2 regions of the Pelomonas baiyunensis genome follow, and region 1 is predicted to be linked to the other one. Evidence: predicted binding sites of a transcription regulator. Region 1 holds the regulator's gene; the other holds the start of a gene.
The links. Region 1 encodes HrcA, which represses chaperone genes, less so after heat shock. Its sites were predicted from a motif close to TTAGCACTCNNNNNNNNNGAGTGCTAA; they were not measured.
Positions count from the first base shown of each region.

Region 1 (3,407 bases):
CGTGGCGGCAGGTGTTGCGCTGATCCGGCTGCGCTGGGGCGTGCTGCCGGTGCTGGGCGCGTGCGCCGCGGCCGGCTGGGCACTGCAGGCGGCCGGGGTGGCCTGAACGCGCCGCGCTTTCAGCGCGCTGTCCGCCTTGGCCGACCCGGCCTCATCACGCAAGCCGACCCAGGCACACTCAAGCCATGCCCACCGTCTTCCGCACCCGCACCGCCGTGCGCCGCACCCTGGCCGCCTGGGTCCTGCCTGCGCTGGCCGCCACACTGATTGGCTGCAGCTTGGTCAACCCCCTGGCCAACGGCTACCTGGACATTGAAGCCACCGAGCTGCAAGCCCGCCTGAACCCACGCTTCCCGGTGCAGCAATGCAAGCTGCTGGTGGCCTGCGTGGAACTTGCCAACCCGCAACTCACGCTGCCCGAAGGCGGCGACCGCATCCACCTGCTCCTGGACGCCCGCCTGAGCCTGGGCACCCGCGAGCGCACCGGCCAAATCGGCCTCTCCGCCCGCCCGCGCTACGCCGCCGACGAGGGCCAGTTGTTCCTGGACGACCTGCAAATCACCCAACTCAATTTCGCCGGCCTGCCCGACGACTACGCCGCGCTGCTGCGCCAACGTGCGCCCAGCCTGGTGCAAGGCCAACTGCGCGCGCACCCGGTTTACGTCATCAACAACGCCACCACCCGCGGCACCCTCGCCCGCCAACTCATCAAAGACGTGACCGTGGTGGACGGCAAGCTGCGCATCCGCTGGACGCCGAAGGGGTGAGGCGCTGGTGGTGAGTTGGGGAGTGGCCGGGCCGCCTTCACAGGCGGGTGCGCGGCAAGGTGTTGGTAGGCCGTATTGGACTTGAACCAATGACCAAAGGATTATGAGTCCTCTGCTCTGACCAACTGAGCTAACGGCCCCCAGGAGGAGCGGCGGATTCTAGTCAGCGCTGGGACAGGGCCTGGCCGACCATGCGGCTGGTGATGTCGACGATCTGGATCATGCGGTCGTAGGCCATGCGCGTGGGGCCGATGACGCCCAGGGTGCCGACGACCTGCCCGTCCACCTCGTAGGGGGCGGACACGATGGACAGTTCCTCGTAGGGCACGACTTGGCTTTCGCCGCCGATGTAGATGCGCACGCCCTCGGCGCGGCTGGAGGTGTCCAGCAGGCGCATGAGTTGGGTCTTTTCTTCAAACAGGTCGAACAGGCGGCGCAGGCTGCCCATGTCGTGGCTGAAGTCTTGCACGGTGAGCAGGTTGCGCTCGCCGGACACGATGACCCGTTCTTCCTGCTGGGCCATGGCCTCGCTGCCCACCTCGACGGCGGCGCTCATGAGGCCGGCGATCTCGCCGCGCAGGGCGTCCACCTCCAGGCGCAGCCGCTCGCGCACCGCTTCCAGCGTGAGGCCGGCGTAGCCGGCGTTCAGGCGGTTGCTGGCCTCGGCCAGCTCGGATTGGGTGAGGTCTTGCGCGGTGAAGATGACGCGGTTTTGCACGTCGCCGTCGGGCGACACGAGGATGACGAGCACGCGGCGCTCGCCCAGGCGCAGGAATTCGATGTGGTGGAAGACGCTGGGCTTCTTGGGCGCGGTGACGACGCCGACGAAGCTCGACAGGTTGGACAGCATCTGCGCCGCGCTGGCGATGACGCGCTGGGGTTGGTCAGGCTGTAGCTGCGCGGTTTCCACGCCGATGAGGCCCGGCTGGGCGGTCAGCATGGTGTCCACGAACAGGCGGTAGCCGCGCGGCGTGGGAATGCGGCCGGCGCTGGTGTGGGGGCTGGCGATCAGGCCCAACTCTTCCAGGTCGGCCATGACGTTGCGGATGGTGGCCGGGCTGAGCTCCAGGCCCGAGGCCTTGGAGAGCGTGCGCGAGCCCACCGGCTGGCCATCAGCGATGTAGCGTTCGACCAGGGTTTTCAGCAGGGATTTGGAGCGCTCGTCGAGCATTTCTCCATTCTATGAACAGGCCCGCGGCTCCCGGGATCCGCAGGACCCCTGTGGTGTAATTTGCCGCATGGCCGAGCGCTTCAGACATGTCGCCATCGTGGGCAAGCATCAGGCGCCTGGCATTCGGCCGGTGCTGGAGGAAATTGCCCAGTTTTTGTGCAGCAGCGGGCTGGATGTTTCGCTGGAAGCCGACACCGCACTCAACACCGGGCTGACCGATTACGACGCCCTCTCGCACGACGAGCTCGGCAAGGTTTGCGACCTGGCCGTGGTGATTGGCGGCGACGGCACCATGCTGGGGTTTGCGCGCGAGATGGCGCCCTATGGCATTCCGCTGCTGGGCATCAACCAGGGCCGCCTGGGTTTCATCACCGACATTCCGATCGAGCGCTGGCGCGAGTCCCTCGCCCCGGTGCTGGCGGGCGACTACGAGGTGGAGCCGCGCGCCATGCTGGAAGGCGAGGTGTGGCGCGACGGCGAGGCTATCTTCACCGGCCTGGCGCTGAACGACGTGGTGGTGAGCCGCGGCGCCACGGCGGGCATGGTGGAGTTGAAGATTTCGGTGGGCGAGCATTTCGTGGCCAACATGCGGGCCGACGGCCTGATCGTGGCCTCGCCCACGGGCTCGACGGCGTACGCACTGTCGGCCGGCGGGCCCATCCTGCACCCGAGCATTGCCGGCTGGCTGATGGTGCCGATTGCGCCGCACACGCTGTCCAACCGCCCCATCGTGCTGCCCGACTTGGGCGAGGTGCGCATGGAGATCGTGGCCGGCCGGGATGCGTCGGTGAACTTCGACATGCAAAGCCTCGCCAGCCTGCTGCACGGCGACACCATCACCGTGCGCCGCAGCCAGCACCAGGTGCGCTTCCTGCACCCCAAGGGCTGGACCTATTACGCGACGCTGCGTCGCAAACTCCGCTGGTACGTTTAAAGCCTGCCCCATGCTTCGGCACCTGAGCCTCAAGGACTTCGTCATCGTTCCCGCGCTGGAGCTCGACTTCGAGCCCGGTTTTGCCGTGCTGACCGGGGAAACCGGGGCCGGCAAATCCATCTTGATCGACGCACTGCAACTGGCCCTGGGCGGCCGGGGCGACGCGGGCGTGGTGCGCGAGGGCGCAGCCAAGGCCGAGATCTGCGCCGAGTTCGACACCCCGCCCCACCTGCGCGGCTGGCTGGACGACGCGGGCTTTGACGCGGACGACGCGCTGCTGCTGCGCCGCGTGATCGACACCTCGGGCAAGAGCCGCGCCTGGATCAATGGCGGTGCCGCCACGCTGACGCAACTGCGCGAACTGGCCGACCACCTGCTGGACATCCACGGCCAACACGCCTGGCAAGGCCTCACGCGCCCGGCCGCGGTGCGCGAGTTGCTGGACGGCTTTGCCGGCCTGGACACTGCCCCGCTGGCCCGCGCCCACGCAGCGTGGAAGCAAGCGGCCGAGGCCCTGCAAAAAGCGCAGGGCCTT
Region 1 is NZ_JBIGIB010000005.1:271,256-274,662, reverse strand. Features, by position in the region: gene chrA (chromate efflux transporter) at 1-106, shown strand, start outside; gene ACG01O_RS18100 (DUF1439 domain-containing protein) at 186-767, shown strand; tRNA gene ACG01O_RS18095 (tRNA-Ile) at 831-907, opposite strand; gene hrcA (heat-inducible transcriptional repressor HrcA) at 931-1,938, opposite strand; gene ACG01O_RS18085 (NAD kinase) at 2,006-2,872, shown strand; gene recN (DNA repair protein RecN) at 2,883-3,407, shown strand, end outside.

Region 2 (3,407 bases), on a different contig from region 1:
CTTCTTCCACGTAGGTTGTCACGGCGAAGGCGACATCCTTCTGACGGGCGGCGTTGTTCGTGGTGGAGCCGCACTCCAGGTCCACCGTGCCATTGACCGTCAGCGGGATGCGGTTGGCCGAGGTGACCGGCTGATACTTGACGTCGATCTTGCCGCCCAGTTGCTTGCGCAGGTCGGCGATGACGCGCTCGCACACGTCGATGTGGTAGCCCACGTACTTGCCGTCACCGATGGTGTAGGACAGGCCCGAGGACTCGCGCACCCCCATGGTGATGGCGCCGCTGTCCTTGATCTTTTTCAGCGTGTCGTCCGCTTGGGCGGCGGACACACCAGCCAACAGGGCAGCAACGAGCAGAACTTTCTTCATGAAAACTCCAACAACAGGAAGTGTTTATCGATAACAAGCGTGAGGAGACCACGCCAAGAACTCAGACCGAATCCGGGTTTACACGATCCATGCACAGGGCGGATGGGGTCATGCGCCGGACGTCAGATAGTCCCACAAAGCCAAGGAGGCAGGCTTCTGGCGGCGCGAAAGCTCGGGCCGCTCGCGGTAGATGCGCAGTTCCATGCTCACACTGAACTGGCCGGCAGCCGCCGCCGGCACCAAGCGTCCGCTCGCCAGTTCCTTTTGCACCGAACTGGCCGGCAGGAACGCAAAGCCGTGGCCTTCCAGCGCCATGGCCTTCAGGCCCTCGGCCATGTCGGTTTCATAAATCGCGTCCAGGTTGAGCGCGCAGTCAGCGTCCTTGACGATCAACTCCACCAGCCGGCCCAGGTAGGCCCCCGCGGCATAACTGAGGAACGGAATCTTCTGCCCCGGCCGCCCCGGCAGGCGGAACAGCGGGTCGCCATGGGCATCGGCCTTGGCGTAGGGCGCCAGGGTTTCGTGGCCCAGCGACGCCATCTGGTAGCGCTCCGGGTCCAGTTGCAAGGGTTGGCTGGCGTGGTGATAGACCAGCAGCAGGTCGCAGTTGCCCTCGCTGAGCTGCAGCATGGCGTCGTGCACATTGGCGGCGTTGAGCCGGCACTTGATGGCCCCGAAGCCGCGGCGCAGGCCCATCAGCCAGTGCGGGAAGAACGAGAACGCCAGCGAGTGCGGCACGGCGAACTCGATCATGTCCTGGTCAGCCGCCTGGTGGCTGCGCAGCATGTTGCGCGTCGCCTGCAGGTTGCCGAGCAACTCCACCGCCTGGGCCAGCAAGGTGGCGCCTGCGGCGGTCAGCCGGGTCGGGTACGACGAGCGATCCACCAGATCCACACCCGCCCACGCCTCCAGCGCCTGGATGCGGCGCGAAAAGGCCGGCTGCGTCACATGGCGCAACTGGGCGGACCGCGAGAAGCTGCGCGTCTCCGCCAGGCTCACAAAGTCTTCAAGCCACTTGGTTTCCACCGGCGGCAGTGTAGCCAGCCCTCCAAAAGACGTCGGCGCTCGGCGATCCGGTCACCCTTGCCGCCCCTTGAATCGCAAAACTCCGTCCCTATAATCAGTCGCTGCTAGCACTCAACACTCTTGAGTGCTAACGAAATCGGGCCGCAGCTTGCGGTCCCAAGTTTCGGTAAGCCGCCGCCTTCGGGCTCGGCGGCCGGTTCTGTTCCAACACACAAGGAGATTCCATGAAGCTGCGCCCCCTGCACGATCGCGTGATCGTTCGCCGCCTGGAGCAAGAAACCAAGACGGCCTCCGGCATCGTCATCCCCGACAACGCCGCCGAGAAGCCTGACCAAGGCGAAGTCCTGGCCGTTGGCCCGGGCAAGCGCAACGACAAGGGCGATTTCGTGGCCCTGAACGTGGCCGTGGGCGACCGCGTGCTGTTCGGCAAGTACTCGGGCCAGACCGTCAAGGTCGACGGCGAAGAACTGCTGGTCATGCGCGAAGAAGACCTCTTCGCCGTCGTCCAGAAGTAAAGCTTTGCGGGGCCGACCGCTGCGCGTCGCGCGCGCTCTGCCCCTCACCGAATCAGAGCATTCATCTCTGACCCCAATTTAAGCATTTGGAGATTCAAATGGCAGCAAAAGACGTGATCTTCGGCGGCGAAGCCCGCGCCCGCATGGTTGAAGGCGTGAACATCCTGGCCAACGCGGTCAAGGTGACCCTGGGCCCCAAGGGCCGCAACGTGGTGCTGGAGCGCTCGTTCGGCGCCCCCACCGTGACCAAGGACGGTGTCTCGGTCGCCAAGGAAATCGAGCTGAAGGACAAGCTCCAGAACATGGGCGCCCAGATGGTCAAGGAAGTCGCTTCCAAGACGTCTGACAACGCCGGTGACGGCACCACCACCGCCACCGTGCTGGCCCAGGCCATCGTGCGCGAAGGCATGAAGTACGTGGCCGCCGGCATGAACCCGATGGACCTGAAGCGCGGCATCGACAAGGCGGTTGCCGCCCTGGTCGCCCAGCTGAAGGCCGCCTCCAAGGCCACGACCACCTCCAAGGAAATCGCCCAGGTCGGCACCATCTCGGCCAACAGCGACTCCGACGTCGGCCAGATCATTGCTGACGCGATGGACAAGGTCGGCAAGGAAGGCGTCATCACCGTCGAAGACGGCAAGAGCCTGAACAACGAGCTGGACGTCGTCGAAGGCATGCAGTTCGACCGCGGCTACCTGTCGCCCTACTTCATCAACAACCCGGAAAAGCAAGCCGCGATCCTGGACAACCCGTTTGTCCTGCTGTTCGACAAGAAGATCAGCAACATCCGCGACCTGCTGCCCACGCTGGAAGCCGTGGCCAAGGCCGGCCGTCCGCTGCTGATCATTGCCGAGGAAGTCGAAGGCGAAGCCCTCGCGACCCTGGTGGTCAACACCATCCGCGGCATCCTGAAGGTTGTCGCCGTCAAGGCTCCGGGCTTCGGCGACCGCCGCAAGGCCATGCTGGAAGACATCGCCATCCTGACGGGCGGCAAGGTCATCGCCGAAGAAGTGGGCCTGTCGCTCGAGAAGGTCACGCTGGCTGACCTGGGCCAAGCCAAGCGCGTCGAAGTGGGCAAGGAAAACACCACCATCATCGACGGCGCCGGCGCTGCTGCCGACATCGAAGCCCGCGTCAAGCAAGTGCGCATCCAGATCGAGGAAGCCACCAGCGACTACGACCGCGAGAAGCTGCAAGAGCGCGTGGCCAAGCTGGCCGGCGGCGTGGCCGTCATCAAGGTCGGTGCTGCCACCGAAGTCGAGATGAAGGAAAAGAAGGCTCGCGTGGAAGACGCGCTGCACGCCACCCGTGCGGCCGTGGAAGAAGGCATCGTCGCCGGTGGCGGCGTGGCCCTGCTGCGTGCCAAGCAAGCGGCTGGCGAAATCAAGGGCGACAACGCCGACCAGGACGCCGGCATCAAGCTGATCCTGAAGGCCATCGAAGCCCCGCTGCGCGAGATCGTCTACAACGCCGGTGAAGAGTCGTCCGTCGTCGTGAAC
Region 2 is NZ_JBIGIB010000001.1:287,021-290,427, reverse strand. Features, by position in the region: gene ACG01O_RS01165 (amino acid ABC transporter substrate-binding protein) at 1-367, opposite strand, end outside; gene ACG01O_RS01160 (LysR substrate-binding domain-containing protein) at 476-1,393, opposite strand; gene groES (co-chaperone GroES) at 1,618-1,908, shown strand; gene groL (chaperonin GroEL) at 2,007-3,407, shown strand, end outside.
Region 2: groES (co-chaperone GroES) is a predicted target of HrcA. The motif match lies at 1,498-1,524, and genes of this name have one in related genera.